Regions from separate parts of the Chryseobacterium sp. 'Rf worker isolate 10' genome, predicted to be linked through region 1. Evidence: riboswitches for the same ligand, from Rfam matches in the RefSeq annotation. Region 1 holds a riboswitch; the other holds the start of a gene.

Region 1 (8,243 bases):
AAAAAGTATAACCAAACTTTGGTTATACTTTACAAATATATTGAAATATTATCGCTCTTAAAACAAACCGCTAATTAAATCTACGATTTTCATTACGAATTCCATTGCAAATTGTATCATGATAAGGATGTGTTTTTGGTTGGTTGGTTATTAAATTTTTGCTCTACGAAATTAAACCTTTTTTTTCACATAAGAAACTAAATAAGGCTTTATTTTCAGTTTTCTGAGAGAAGAAGGGTGTGAATTTCAAACGGTTGCCATCCACTCACACCTTCTACCACTCTCTGAAGTTAATTATTTAGTTTGTATGGAAATTTCGTTTTTTCCGTCTTTGATTTTGATGTCCATATCTTTATTTGATTTTTTGATATTGGACACTGCAGAATCAATTACTTTCTTTGCCTGGTTGTTCGGAACTTTTTTACCGTTTACAATGATACTGTCTTTATCATCCGAGTTGTATTCGATACTGGAACCGTTTACCGTGATTTTGTTTTTTTCAATTCTAACACCGTTGTGGTCTTCATCTCTGTCCTGATCTTCGTCATTGATGCCATCTCCGTCTAAATCTCCATCTATATGGATACCATCTTTTTTCATAGGGATAACAACTGTTTTCTGTGGAACTACAAGCTCATAATTCAGGCTGTAATCTCTGAATCTGTGATCATATGGATATTTGATGTAGTTTGGAAGCAATACTTTGTTGTTTACTATTTCCACAGGCACAGTCATCTGAATTGGGAAATTATATCCTTTTCCTTCTTTTTTGATGATCAGATAAGGTGTTTTAATATCTGGCTTTCTTGTTACATCTACTGAGATATAATCTTCTTCGTAAACAGATCTTTTATCAGAATAAATATCATTGTCGTAAGCTTTGAAATTTTGAGGAATATTGATCTGTTTTACATCTACATATACTGTATCTGAAGTCGTGTTGATGGCAACATTCTCTACATCTTCTTTGCTTCCTCTATAGATCATGTTTTTCTTAGCCATGCTGATTCCGAAGTAAGTTCCCAATCCGATCAGAAGAAGGAATAAACCTCCGATTACCCATCCGATATTTCTCAGTTTTGTTTTTGGAGAGAAGATCTTGATGCTTAATAAGCTGAAAAGGATTGCCGGAATTAAACTTCCGATTACCATCATGGCTGCCAATACTTTATCAAGTCCCTGATCATCCATGTAGAATCTGATTTCATTAGCTCCCGGGAAGTCTGTATCCATTGCGAAAAGACCAAATAATACAAATACTCCGATAATGCTTCCTACTGCCATCAATACGAAGAATCCTCCTACAATGTACTTGAATATATTCCAGATTCCACTTCCTGCATTATTGATGTAAGGCTTATTTTCGTTGTAGATTTCTCCGACCCTCTGAGTAGATTCATTGGCAAACTGCACCAATTTATTAGACTCATTCTTAAGATTGTCGAAGTTCATAGGCTTTCCCTGCATTTTCAGGAAATCTGCTGCTGTTTCAGCTTTTGGAAGTACGATCCAAAGGATTACATATAAAAGACCGATCAGTGAAGATGAGATGGCTGCTGTGAAAATTCCTAATACGAAGATTCCCAGCCAGATTGCTCTCATGGTAGTAATATCCATTCCTACATATTGAGCTAAACCTGCGCAGACCCCTGCTACTTTTTGTTTTTCCGGATCACGGAACAGTTGTTTTTTATCGGTATAGTTGGTTCCTGAATAGTTATTTCTGGCAGATGTTTTTTCAGAAAAATAAGCTTCTTCCTGTTCTTCGATTTTTTCAGGGCTTCCGATCTGTGCGATTACCTTTTCTACATCGGTATCGTTGATTACTTCACGTTTTCCTAAAGAATCTTTGAAAATCTCCACCATTCTTATTTCTATGTCATGCATTACTTCATCAGCCTCAGAAGCATCCAGAGAGCTTCTCAGAGCATTCAGGTAATCGCTGAGCTTTATATATGCGTGTTCTTCTATGGTAAAAGAAAAACCTGCGAGTCCTATTGAGAGTGTCTTGTTCATAGCTTTGTTTTTTAATTTTGTTGGGTGATTTGGTTTACTGAGGCTGTCAGCTCATTCCATGTATTTAGAAGTTCATCCAGGAAAAGTTTTCCTTTTTCTGTGATCTGATAATATTTTCTGGGTGGTCCTCCTGTAGATTCTTCCCATCTGTAAGAGAGAAACTCTCCGTTTTTAAGTCTTGTAAGAAGAGGGTAGAGGGTTCCTTCCACTACATCCAGTTTTCCTTTTTTCAGTTCGTCAATAAGATCAGAAACATACATTTCGCGATTATTGATGAGACTTAGAATACAGAATTCCAGAATTCCTTTTCGCATTTGCGCTTTGGTATTTTCGGTATTCATCTTTGATAAGTTTTGTTAATTAGTTATATTTTTAGAAAAATGCTCCTAGCTAGCTGAGCCTATTCTAATTTTACATTACAAAGATATGTAAATAAAATGGTATTATGCAATACAAAGTAGTGAAATTTTTAAAATAAATAACATAAAATACTGGTAATCAGTTCTATAATTTTATATGTGGATTTTTATGAAAATGAATTTGAGAGGAAAATGTCTAAAAAATCTCTACATTTTAAATAAAATTGGAAGAAATACGGAGCAAAAAATCATCATTATTAATTATTGCTTATTACCGATTACTTATTACTCATATTATAGCCCCGATAGCAGCGGTTACCCCACAGCGGTTTGGATTCTGGCAGGGAGCGAGGAGTATGAGCGTATAGCGGGAAACAGCTTCTCAGAAATAAATATTCTCTTATTTAAAGGATTTTAATTGTTTTAAATCTTCCAGATAATGAGTTTTGAATTTTGAGATCGGTGTTATGATTCGTATTTTTGTTAGGAAAAAAACACCTAAATCATTTACTATTACCATGAATTTATTCAATAAGTATAAGCATTTACCGGCTTTTGTTTTGCTGGGGCCTGCCTGTTTCGGACAATATCAGTTTGAGGTTAAAAACGCATCGAAGAGCTATGATGCAGTCATTCACGTGGATAATTGCTATGACGGCCGATGTAACGGAAAAGGAACTGTAGATTTGTTTGATCATAAAAACACAAAGGTGCAGACTTTTGTATCTGATGACCTGGTCCTGAATCTTAATGAAGGCGAAAAGCCAACGCAAGGGAAAATGTTTCAGCTAAAGAACGAAAACAGTCCTATAATCATTGATGACTTTAATTTTGACGGGACAGAAGATATAGCGGTAAGAAATGGTAATATGGGGAATTATAGCTCTGCTTCTTATGATGTATATGTATTCAACAGCACGAGAATGGCATTTGTGAAGAGTAAGGAGCTTACGGATCTTGCTTCCAGCTCTTTTGATATTTTTGAGGTTGATGCCAAGCGAAAACGTCTCATAGCCTATGGAAAATCTGGCTGCTGTGATATTTTTACAACGGAATATGCTGTAATTCCGAATAAAGGACTTGATAAAGTTCTGGAAAAAGAAGAAGATATGACGGTAGAAGGTCGCGTAAAGGTGATTACAAAAGAGAAGATTAATAATAAATGGGTAACCAAAACCAAGGTATATCCATCAGAACAATACAATAGAGAAAAGTAAAATGAAAATTCAGAAAGAAATAGATTTTATCCTGGCAGTGGATGCTTTGAAAAATGTACAGAGAAGAAATTATAATGCAGATGACTCCCGAAGAGAGAACACAGCAGAACATTCCTGGCAGATTATTATTCTGGCTCAGATCCTTTATCCATATGCTAAAAACCGCGCAGATATTGATTTATTAAGAGTGATAAGAATGCTCTCTATCCACGATCTTGTAGAAATAGAAGCCGGAGATACTTTTATTTTTGATGAAAAAGCAATGGTAGGAAAGTTTGAAAGAGAAAAGGCATCTGCTCAAAAGATTTTCGGAATTCTTGATGAGCCTTTACGTACAGAATTCTTTAATCTATGGCTTGAATTTGAAGATGAGAAAACGCCAGATGCTATTTTTGCATGTGGAATTGATAGAATAATGCCGTTTATCTTAAATTCCCACACTTCAGGAAAAAGCTGGACGGAAGCGGGAGTGACAGAAAAGCAAATCCGAAATATGCTTGAAAATGCGATCAGTAGAGCATCGGACGAAATGGGAGAGGCTTTTGAACTTTTATTGAGCCAAAGTCTGGAAACAGAAAAAGTGGTAAAATAGCTTTGATAAGAATACAATAAGAATCGGGCGGCCTCTGGCCGCCCGATTCTTTATTACTTATAGTATCTGGATTGGTTTCTTGAATTCGTCAATCGCTACAAAAGTAAAATCACCTACAATGGCTTTTTCTCTTTCGTAGGAATACATTTGCTCGGTATAGATCTCAACGTTTACTTTCATACTGGTTTTTCCCACGTAGGAAACTTTCCCGATTAGCTCCACAATGGTTCCGGCAGGAATAGGTTTCTTGAAATCTATCTTGTCACTGCTTACTGTTACCACTCTTTTTCTTGCAAATCGGGTAGCAGTAATAAAAGCTACTTCGTCCATCAGCTGCATAGCCGTACCACCAAAAAGGGTATCGTAATGATTGGTTGTGTTAGGGAAAACCGCTTTAAAGATACTGGTTTCGGATGCTTTAATTCTTTCTTCTGTAGTCATATATCATTATTAATTAAAGCGAAATGAAAACGATATTAAAACAACAGAACAATAACAGGAATCAAGAGAATCCCTGAAACAATCCATCAGATCAATACAACTTCAAATCGCGAAAGTTACTTGTTTAAGAAATAGGCAGGTCTCCTGACTTGTAACATCTTTTATCTCCTTCCCATGCCTCGCACAGTGGATCTTTGATAAAGATTACAGTTACTTACAGTTGCGCGACAGTCCGTGATTTTCACACGGTTCCCTTTTAATCTGCAGTGATGCAGAACCAATTTCTATGATGAATAAGCGTTAAAACTTTTCGGGGGCAAAAATAATGAATTTATTCCGGATTATGGTAAATAATCTGGCTGATTACTCTTCCTTTCTTGATGGTCCACAGCGTAGTATATCTGTTTTCTCCTGAACCGTTGATCATATAAAGAAAAATATTGTCGTTATCCAGGGAGGTTACGCCTACATTCTCAAAATCCATGGTAGGCTGGAACATATTTTTGATGGCCTCTCTTACAAAAACAGACCCTCTTCCGGGCTGCTGTACCCTGATGGATTTGATTTCAGTCATCCCTTCGGGAAGATCATTCCCGATTCCCCATGGTTTTACTTTATCAATGGTAAGCAGTTTCCCTTCTGCATCTTTTTCCTTTTTACGGTATCCCGCGTTGGAAGGGTAAACATCAATGACTACTTTGCTTCTTTGAGCAGTAGGAATTTTGGGGTCAGAATTATCTGTGAAAATAAGTGATCTTCCGTTTTTAGATTTGGAAGGAGTATAGGCCGGAAGCTGATCAATATAGGCGATACGTTCTTTATTCACCATTCCTTCTTTATCAAGAGTTTCATAACGTACAAAAGGTTTATCATCATCCTGTTTTTCGGGATATTTGATCCAGATCCACTCTGTTTCTCCGGGAGCAGGCTTTACATAAACAAATACATCACCTTTACGCATACGGATCTTGTCTACAATTTTTCTGTAGTTGTCCTTATGAACCCGTACATTGGCATATCCTTCTTCAGCCTTTACAACTCCGAAAGGAACTTTATTCTGCCCTTTTACAAAAGCTATAGATAGAATACTGAAAGCAGATAAATAGAATGCTTTGTTTATGAAAGTCATCATGAAAATTTTTTAATCCTTCAAATATATAAATTAAATGCTTTTCGGAAGATAATTATAGCGCTGCAGTTCACTTAAATCTTGTATTTGTTTCAGATGACCGCCAGAAAGCAGATATATAGAGTCAGAAATATCCAGAACATCTTTAAAGTTATGATCAGAAATAATAAATCCTTTATGAGATGATTGCTGACGGATATTTTTCTTTAATTCTTCAGTAACTTTTGGAGAAAGACTGTGAAATGGCTCGTCCAATAAAATAAAGTCTGCTTCAGAATAAATGACCATAAGAGTTTCAATAATTCTCTGTTCACCTTTGGAAAGGGTTTTAGGTTTTTGATCAAGGAAAGGTCTTACAAATTCTGAAGTAAAAAGCAACTCAGTATTTTTTTGATTACAAAAAAGAGGAATCAGATTTTTGATTTTTATATATTTGGGTAAAAAAAGATCCTGTGATAAGTAGGCAATTCTGTTTTTTCTATCGGATATGCCTTTCAGAATTTTATTATCATATTTTATAAACTGAGTATCACCATATTCTATTCCAAAGATAATTTTTAGCAGGGTTGATTTTCCGCTTCCATTTCTGCCAAGTAATCCCATGATTTGTCCTGTTTCACATCCTATATAGATATCCTGCAGAATTTTTCTTTCACTAAAAGATTTTGTTACACTATCAACATGCAGTTTACTCATAAGAACAATGTTATAATTTTTACAGCAAGACTTAATAATAGGGTTCCTGCCCAAAGAAAAGTTCTTGAAAACCCTGAATGGGCATAAAAATAATATTCGTTTTTAAATCTTAATTCATAAATAAAGTAATGGAGAGCAGGTGCAATTAAAAGAAAACTTAAACCAAATGTCTCAACTCTGAAGGGAAGGAGAAAAGAAATGAGCAATGAGAACGGCAGGGCGGGAAGCAGTATCTTTTTATAAAAAATCCAAAGAATAGTAAAGTTTCTGACCATATTCAAAATGTTAAGAATTCATATGCTTGTGCAACATTGTATATATGCATTTCAAATATATTAAAAACGTTTATATGAAAGAAAAAAATACAGAATTCATGAAGGTATTAAAATAAAAGAGAGAGCGTACCTTCCGGTGCTCTCTCTTAATATTTGCGTTAATATAATTGCTGATGGATTAAATTCTCTCAAGTTCATCCGCGTCAATCGTAGTCTTGAAGGTTCCGTAATTGACAATTACCTTGTTTCTGGAAATCTTTTCGATAGTTCCTACACTGGTACTTCCTGTAATACGAACCCGCTGTCCGATTTTCATCCAAACGGCACGGTCGGTTTTACGTTTTTCTTCCAGTTTTTCATTGGTTTCGGCAATTTTTTCAATCACATCATCTTTCTTCAGCTGTTGAGTGATTTTTCTCTTAACAACCTGCAGACGTTTTGTTTCATCCTTATCACTTCCTAATTTTCTGAATTTCTCCTGTTCAAGAAGCTTTACGAAATCTTTTACAACATCTTTTCTGGATTTTCCTTTGGTATAGCTGTCGATGAATGCTTCAATCTTATTCCCGAACTGAAGTTTGCGGTGTTCTTCCTCATACAGTTTCTGGAAATTAAATAATTTCTGCTGAAGCTGGTCATTCAGTTTCTGAAGGTTATCACGCTTGTCTTCTACAGACTCTTTTCTTTCTGCAAGATCAGATTTTAATTTTTCTACCTCAAATTTTTCCTGCTGCAGTTTTACAATCGTTTTATCAAGATTGACAATATCATGTTCTACCTTTTTCTTGGCAGAATGGATAATGAATCTTGGAATCTTGTTCTTTTCAGCAACTTCAAAAGTAAATGAGCTTCCTGCCTGTCCTACTTCCAGTTTATACATCGGTTCCAATGTTTCTTCATTGAAGAGCATGGCTGCATTTTGAGCATTGGGAAGCTGTTCTATCACCAGTTTAATGTTGGTATAGTGTGTCGTAATGATGGCGAAACTCTTTTTGTCATAGAAAAATTCCATGAAACTTTCCGCCAGGGCACCTCCAAGCTCAGGATCAGAACCTGTACCAAATTCATCAATCAGTAAAAGCGTATTGGCATCAGCCTCTCGGATGATTCCGGACATTTTCTTTAATCTTGATGAATATGTTGATAAATGGTTTTCAATGGACTGATTATCACCGATATCAGTCATGATTTTCTCAAAGAAAAACATTTCAGACTTTGGGTGAACCGGAACAAGAATACCACTCTGAATCATCAGTTGTAATAATCCTACCGTTTTCAGAGTAATTGATTTTCCACCGGCATTCGGACCGGAAATACAGATAATCCTGTTATGATCCGTTAAGGTAAGTGTCTGTGGATGGATGATCTTGTTCTCAATTTTATTTCGTAACCATAATAAAGGATGATAAGCATCTTTTAGTCTCAGCGTGTTGTGGTGATTAATTTTCGGAAGAACCCCGTCGATCAATTCACTGAACTTTGCCTTAGCTCTCGTAAGATCAAGGTCAAAAATATAAA
Region 2 (8,243 bases), on a different contig from region 1:
CAAAAAGTAAAACCTTCCGAAAGTGGTTATGCGTCTGTTAATGGCATTAAAGTTTATTATGAAATGTATGGTAAGGGAAAACCTGTTGTATTGCTGCACGGTGCTTTTATGACGATCGATATGAATTGGGGACAACTGATCCCGGAACTGTCTAAAAACAGAAAAGTAATAGCTCTTGAATTACAAGGACACGGACATAGTCCGTTTTCAGAACGAAAATTATCACATGCTACGCTGGCAAGTGATGTTACGAAGGTAATGGATTTCCTGAAAATTGACAAAGCTGATGTTGTGGGGTACAGTTTTGGAGGGGAAGTAGCTTATCAATTGGCTATACAGAGCCCGGAAAGGCTGAATAAATTGGTTATTATTTCATCAACCTATAAAACGAATGGCTGGCTTCCTGAAGTAAATAAAGCCTTTGAAGGAATGAAACCAGATCTCTTTACAAACAGCCCTCTGCATACTGGCTACAATGCTGTAGCGCCGGATAAAACAAAATGGACAAAATTCCTGGAGCAAATGATAGCTTCTGCCGGACAGCCTTTTGACTTGGGGGATGATAATATTTCTAAAATTCCGGCACCTGTTCTAATCATAGCCGGTGATAATGATGGGCTGGATAAAATAGAACTGGCAAAAACCTATAAGTTGCTTGGTGGTAATATTTCTGCGGATATGGCACCTATGCCCAAGTCCCAACTGGCAATTGTTCCTGGTCAGGGGCATGTAAGTCTGATGATGGAAACTACAACAATTCTGAACTATCTGAACAGTTTTTTAAAATAACTTGATATGGATATAAAATTTGAAGCCGGAATTAATATCGCTATAAAAATTCCAAAAAGTAAATACGAAAAGACTGTTGCTTTCTACAGGGATATTTTAAAATTAGACGTTGAAGAAAAACCCATAAAAAATCCTACTGTTTCCAGAACACACGAAGTAAAATTTGGTCATAACATTATATGGCTGGATTGTGTGGACAACTATACCCATTCCGAAACCTGGCTGCAGCTCATTGTTCCCAATGTAGAAGAGGCTACACAATATTTACGGTCAAATGGCGTGGAAACCTGTGACGAAATTGAAGAACTCCCTGAAAATATGCACTGGATTCCCGATCCTGCGGGAACGGTTTTTAATTTGCAGCAAAAGGAATAAATTCAGATATTCAATAGATGAAATTCCGTCATAAAATTATATTGGCAAATTGTATAATTTTAATACCTTTAGCCATCAAATCATTAAAATTATACAATTTGCCATGCAGACGAAACGATTTACTTTTATGGTAACTATTTTTTTTCTGGTAGTAAGCTCAACCATATTTTCACAGAAAACAGCCACTTTAAATTCCTTATTAGATAAAAACTCAGAATTTGTTTTCCCGCAGACTACTGATAAGATCTCAAAAGCACTGAATGTGAAAACCGTTTTTTATGAAGATGCCAATGAAGAAAAATATGCGAAATGGCCTACAAAAACAGGATTGGAGCTTTATTGCAGTTTGGAGAAAGACAATGCTGTTAATGAGATGTTTTTTTCAACTTCAGACAATAAACCTTTAGTGGTAGAGGGATTGCCTTTTGGCCTTATCCTGAATAAAAGTACATTGCAGGATAGTAAAACCAAGTTCAGTAAATACAATGCAAAAACACAGAAATTAGCTTCAGGCAGTGAGTTTCCAGGAGGCTCAAAGCTGGTTTTTAAGAAAGGGAAACATTATGCGACTTTGCTTTTTGATAGTAAAAACCTGTTGAAATCACTCGGCTTAACTACAGAACTTGTTGATCCGGCTGCCAATTAATTGCTGGAAAAACTTCAAAATATTAAAAAATCCGCCAATATTTGGCGGATTTTTTAGTATAAATGGATCAGCTTTAAAAAGCTATATCGTTAATCCATGATTATTTTTCACTTCAGCCATCACAAAAGTACTGTGTGTACTCCCGATTGAATCTACGGATCCAAGCTTATTGAAAACAAAATCCTGGTAATGTTTCATATCTCTTACCTGAACTTTCAGAAGAAAATCAAAATCACCGGAAATATTGTAACATTCAGCAACTTCTTCAATTTCTAAAATTTCTTTTACAAAATCATAACCCACAGATCTGTCGTGAATTTTCAGTTTAATCTGGCAGAAAACCGTAAATCCCCGGTTCAGTTTTTCAGCATCAAGAACTGCGGCATATCTTTTAACAAATCCGTCCTGTTCCAGTCTTTTCACCCTTTCAAAAACAGGTGAAGTAGAGAGGTTCACTTCCTTTGCCAATTCTTTAACGGTCAGTTTTGCATTTTTCTGGAGCAGCCTGAGCAGCTGTAAGTCCTTATCATCGAGTTGTTCCACAGAATATTATTCTTTTAAATAATTAAAACAGTCAAATGTAAAGAATTATATTCTTTTATTTTTGTTTTCAAAAGTTTAATTTGCTTAATTATTTCTTTTTAATTGTATCTTTATTCTGTATTGTTAATTTTACACAAAATTAAAAACTTTTACTCAAAGCAATTGTTAAAGGTAAAAGTACAGTTCTTTATAGATACTTCATCAAACAGGAAAGGTTTTACTTAAGGTAGATTAATAGGGAATCGTGTGAAAATCACGAGCTGTCGCGCAACTGTAAGTAACACATCAAAGGTTTCTGTCCTTGCAGATCCACTGCCAAAAGCGGGAAGGATGACGGAAACTGTTACAAGTCAGGAGACCTGCCTTTACTGAATTGACAATGCTTTCGCGGTCTGAAGCTTTTGGGTCATACAGATGATATATCGGATTCATGTATTTTCTCTCAAAGGGAAACTGCATTGTTCGCTATGTCATTATTTCCTGAAATTTTTATCCGTTAAAACATGCAGAAGCATTTTAAAGGGCTTTAATATTAAGTTTAATTAAAAAGTTTAAAAAAATGCAAACTCACATTCTGGGCTATCCGCGTATTGGTAGCAAAAGAGAACTCAAAAAAGCCTGCGAGCAGTATTGGTCAGGTAAAATCCTTTTGGAAGAACTTCTGAACACAGGTAGAAATATCTGTAATCAAAACTGGAATATCCAGAAGGAAGCAGGAATAGACCTTATCCCGTGTAATGATTTTTCCTATTATGATCAGGTATTGGATATGAGCCTTGTGGTAGGAGCAATCCCGACTCGTTATCATGAAGTAGTGCTTAAAAAAAACAATTCTGAGCTGGATCTTTACTTTGCCATGGCAAGAGGATATCAGAAAGATGGACTGGATATCACAGCAATGGAAATGACCAAATGGTTCGATACCAACTATCACTATATCGTTCCGGAATTTTATAAAAACCAACAATTTAAACTAAGCTCAGACAAAATTTTCAATGAATTTGCCGGAGCAAAGCAGGCTGGGATCAATGCTAAACCTGTTATTATCGGTCTGGTTACTTATCTGCTATTAGGAAAAGAAAAAGAAGAAGGATTTGATAAGTTAGATCTTGCCGGAAATCTTCTTCCTGTGTACATAGAAATTTTAACCAAACTTCAGGAGCAGGGTGCTGAATGGATTCAGTTTGATGAACCTTTTCTGGCATTGGATTTAACAGAGAAAGCAAAAGAAATCTATCTTTCTGTATATGCTGAAATAAGAAAACGTTTCCCAAAACTGAAATTTATCGTTGCTACTTATTTTGACGGATTAAAAGATAATACATCGCTTGCCACTTCACTTCCGGTGAACACACTACATATTGACTTGGTTAGAAATCCTGAACAGCTGGATGATATCCTGAATGTTATCCCGGAAAGCTTAAGTCTTTCATTAGGGGTAATTGACGGCAGAAATATCTGGAAAAATGATTATGAAAAATCGCTGTCTTTCATCAGAAAAGCAGTTGAGAAATTAGGATCTGAAAGAATTTTCATTGCACCATCATGTTCATTGCTTCATTCACCGTGTGATCTGGATTTTGAAACTAGTCTTAATCCTGAAATCAAAAACTGGCTGGCTTTTGCCAAACAAAAAGTAGCGGAAGTGGTAACCCTTAAAGAACTGGCAACAGGAACAGAAAATGAACAGGTTCTTGAAGCATTCGAAGAAAATAAAAGAGCTATTGAGAACAGAAGAACTTCTTCTCTTATTCATAATGATCAGGTGAAACAAAGAGCCAATGCTGTTACTGAAAAGGATGCTCAGAGAATAAATACCTTCAAAATCCGAAAAGAAGAACAGCAGGAAGTATTGCAGCTTCCTTTATTCCCAACTACCACCATCGGATCATTCCCGCAGACAATAGAGGTAAGAAGCTGGAGAGCCCAATTCAAAAAAGGAGAGCTTACGGCAGAGCAATATGATACTTTACTGAAAGAAGAAACTCAGAGAACAATCCGCTGGCAGGAAGAAATCGGTATAGATGTACTGGTTCACGGGGAATTTGAGCGTAACGACATGGTAGAATACTTCGGAGAACAGCTGGAAGGATTTGTATTCACCAAAAACGGATGGGTACAAAGCTACGGAAGCCGTTGTGTAAAACCTCCTGTAATCTTTGGTGATGTTTCCCGCCCGACTCCTATGACAGTTTACTGGTCTCAATATGCACAATCCCAGACTGAAAAATGGGTAAAAGGAATGCTTACAGGTCCGGTTACCATCTTACAGTGGTCTTTTGTACGTGATGATCAGCCTCGTTCCGAAACGTGTAAACAAATTGCTTTGGCGATCCGTGATGAAGTTGTGGATCTGGAAAAAGCTGGGATCAGGATTATTCAGATTGACGAACCTGCTATCAGAGAAGGACTTCCGTTAAGAAAAACAGACTGGCAGAATTATCTGAAATGGGCTGTAGAAGCCTTTAGAATTTCAGCAAGTGGAGTAGAAGATGCGACCCAAATCCATACGCATATGTGTTATTCAGAATTCAATGATATTATTGAAAACATTGCTGACATGGATGCGGACGTGATTACCATAGAATGCTCCCGCTCTCAGATGGAACTGCTGAATGCTTTTGCCGATTTTAAATATCCAAATGAAATTGGTCCCGGAGTATATGACATTCACTCACCAAGAGTTCCGTCAAAAGAAGAAATGATCGAACTGCTGAGAAAGGCCCAGAATGTGATTCCTGCCAATCAACTTTGGGTAAACCCAGACTGCGGACTGAAAACAAGACACTGGGATGAAACCGAAAAAGCTTTAATAGCAATGGTAGCAGCTGCTAAAGAAGCTTCCGTAGAATATGCACTTTAGAAAACTTTAGAAATAATTAGATACAATCACCCGGATCGTGCCATGATATTCATGGCACGATTTATTATGGTAATCCTTTAAAACATTGATGAAATATTGAATTATTTTGCCTGCAATGTGCTTGGAGGATAACCAAACTGTTTTTTAAATGCAAAGGAGAAATGGGATAAATTTTCAAATCCCAGATCCAGATAAATGTCAGAAACGGATCTTCCTTTTTGAGTAAGCAGAAAATGAGCTTCTTTCAGCCTTCGAAGCTGGAGCCACTGTCTTGGCGGTATACCAAAGATCTTTTGAAAATCTCTTTTAAATGCAGACAAACTTCTTCCCGTTAAATAAGCGAAACGCTCAACATTAACGTTGAAATGAAAATTCTTATTCATAAAAGCTTCAATATCTATTTTAAAAGGCTCAGAAAAATCAAATAAAATATCCTTAAGACCCGGATCATAGTTCAGCAGTAGCAGTAAAGCTTCTTTTTGTTTGAGACGCAGTATCTCTTCAGAAGCAGAAAGATCTTCATAGGCTAATAATGAATACATGAAAGAAGTCAATGCTTTTTGCTCTGGTTTTATATAGGCGGGAACATGATCTTTCTTTTCTGCCTGATACCCGTATTCACGGCTGAAATCATGAAGCATTGCATCATCAAAATAGATGGATACGGTTCTTATTTCACCATTTTTAGGAGGATATTTTGCAAATTTCAATAAGCTGTTTTTCCTTGCGGAATAGAGTTCGCCTTCTTTGAATATCGTTTTCGTAATACCGTCGTTCAGTTCCATCTCTCCGGAAAGAACCAGCCCAAGGCTATGTATCTGGGCAAACTGTTCTCCTTCTCTGAATTCTGAGAAGTAACAGGAGTAATTAATAGGGAAAGGAATTTTATTGTCGCTCATCTTTCAGACGGGTATTTCTTGATAGATTCTTATTCAAACTTACAAAACTTTTTTTATGATTATATATTTAAATTCCCCAAAGCCCAATATTCATGGACTTTGAGGAATATAATATTAGGCAAGGATGGCTTTGGGCTCCAGATAGGCTTCCAACCCGAATGTACCAAACTCACGTCCGATACCACTTTGTTTAAATCCACCAAAAGGAGCATAAGGATCATGCGCAAATCCATTAATACAGATTCTTCCGGCATCAATCTGTGCAGCTACACGTTCTGCATGTTCTTTATCGGCAGAGCTGATATAGGCTGCCAGACCGTAAGTTGTGTCATTAGCAATAGAAATTGCTTCTTCTTCATTGGCATAAGGAATGATAGAAAGCACAGGCCCGAAAATTTCCTCCTGAGCAATGCGCATATCATTGCGAACATTGGTAAAGATGGTTGCCTTTACAAAATTACCGCTTTCAAGACCTTCCGGTTTTCCTTCACCACCTGCAAGCAGAACGGCTCCTTCTTCTTGTCCCAGTCGGATATAACTTTGTACTCTTTCAAACTGTTTTGCACTTACCATAGGTCCTACAAGAGTATCTTCTTCATTAGGATTTCCTACTTTTACCTGTTCAGCGGCTTTTTTAGCCAGCTCATTCACTTCATCCAATCTGTTTTGAGGAACAAGCAGACGGGTAGGAGCAATACATGCCTGTCCATTATTCATATAAGCTCCGAAAACCGCCATAGGAATTGCTTGATCAAGATTGGCATCTTCAAGGATAATATTAGGAGACTTTCCGCCAAGTTCTAAGGTTACTCTTTTCATCGTGTCTACAGCTCCTTTTGCAATCGCTTTTCCAGTTATTGTAGATCCTGTGAAAGATATTTTTGCGATATCCGGATGCTGTGTAATTTCAGCCCCAACTACATTTCCCAATCCGTTTACAATATTGAATACTCCTTCTGGTAAACCTGCTTCATGAAAACATTCCGTGAGCAGCTGAGTTTGCACGGCACTCATTTCACTTGGTTTGATAACGGCTGTACATCCGGCAGCAATAGCAGTGGCAAGCTTATTACAGATGAAACTGTTGCTGGCATTCCATGGAGTAATAATTCCTACTACGCCTAAAGATTCAAAACGTACTTTAGAATGTCCGACTGTTCTTTCGAAGTCATAAGATTCTAAGGTGTTGATGGTGGTTGTAAAGGCGGAAATTGCATTTTGAACACTCATTCTGCAGAATTGCAATGTTCCTCCGTATTCATTCACCATGGCAGAAACCAATTCATCTTCTCTTTTGCTTACTGCTTCATGAAGCTTTTTAAGAAGACTGATTCGCTCTTCTTTTGTTGTTTTTGAAAATGTTTTAAAGGTTTTCTTCGCGGCAGCAATCGCCATTCGGGTATCTTCTTCATTTCCCAGAACTACTTCTCCGGTTTTCTCATTGGTAGCAGGGTTTATGAGATCAAAAGTGTCTGTACCTTTTGGGGTAACGAATTCTCCGTTTACGTAAATTTTATTAATCTGTATCATTTTGATGATTTTAATACTACAAATTTCGGCAGAAACAGAAAAGATAAGTTTGTTGTAAAGCTCAATTTTTGTTTGTTGTATGGTTCATTTTCCTGATGAAATTGTAAGGAAAAAATAAACGGAGTATTTTCCTTTTTGATTTAAAATGAAAAAATGTACAGTTCTTTCATAAAATTGACTATTTTTATCATAACCAAGTAAATAACTCATTTTGAGAACAACTCTTAAACTTATTTTGGCTTAGTATCAGTCTCCGTAACCACAGGCTGATCGTTCTTTCGTTTGGGTAATTCTGCCCGAACAGGTTTTTATTTCATCATATTATTTATCGTATTGCCTGTTAAAGGTGACTCTATCTGCTATTTTGGATCTGACAATTGCGATTGATCAAAAATTGAAATATACAGCAATTATGGCTTAAGAGATCATCTTTGAGCTATAATCCGGATAGGGGTAACCACCTTGTAGTGCGTAAATAGTATGGAAAAAATCCAACAAAGAATATTAAGCACGATTATAAGTAATGAATACCCAGCATATTTGGGAGGTAAAAGCGAAAAATACTCCCTTACTCAAAAAGAAATGCAATCATTGTAAC

Evidence for each region. A riboswitch is a leader RNA that binds a small molecule or an ion and turns the genes downstream of it on or off. The one in region 1 is predicted to bind cobalamin.
Region 2: it holds a riboswitch for cobalamin, as region 1 does, so the genes downstream of both, metE (5-methyltetrahydropteroyltriglutamate--homocysteine S-methyltransferase) here and LKL37_RS21730 (acyl-CoA thioesterase) in region 1, are expected to answer to the same signal.

Annotation. Positions count from the first base shown of each region.
Region 1 is NZ_JBOZOF010000007.1:2,522-10,764, forward strand. Features, by position in the region: gene LKL37_RS21710 (PspC domain-containing protein) at 295-2,016, opposite strand; gene LKL37_RS21715 (PadR family transcriptional regulator) at 2,028-2,357, opposite strand; gene LKL37_RS21720 (XAC2610-related protein) at 2,894-3,592, shown strand; gene LKL37_RS21725 (HD domain-containing protein) at 3,594-4,184, shown strand; gene LKL37_RS21730 (acyl-CoA thioesterase) at 4,242-4,625, opposite strand; cobalamin riboswitch at 4,743-4,922, opposite strand; gene LKL37_RS21735 (hypothetical protein) at 4,957-5,757, opposite strand; gene LKL37_RS21740 (ATP-binding cassette domain-containing protein) at 5,788-6,450, opposite strand; gene LKL37_RS21745 (endonuclease MutS2) at 6,904-8,243, opposite strand, start outside.
Region 2 is NZ_JBOZOF010000001.1:951,933-960,175, forward strand. Features, by position in the region: gene LKL37_RS04150 (alpha/beta fold hydrolase) at 1-789, shown strand, start outside; gene LKL37_RS04155 (hypothetical protein) at 796-1,164, shown strand; gene LKL37_RS04160 (hypothetical protein) at 1,268-1,810, shown strand; gene LKL37_RS04165 (Lrp/AsnC family transcriptional regulator) at 1,892-2,353, opposite strand; cobalamin riboswitch at 2,549-2,734, shown strand; gene metE (5-methyltetrahydropteroyltriglutamate--homocysteine S-methyltransferase) at 2,913-5,216, shown strand; gene LKL37_RS04175 (helix-turn-helix domain-containing protein) at 5,318-6,115, opposite strand; gene LKL37_RS04180 (aldehyde dehydrogenase family protein) at 6,230-7,645, opposite strand; gene LKL37_RS04185 (DUF1062 domain-containing protein) at 8,169-8,243, shown strand, end outside.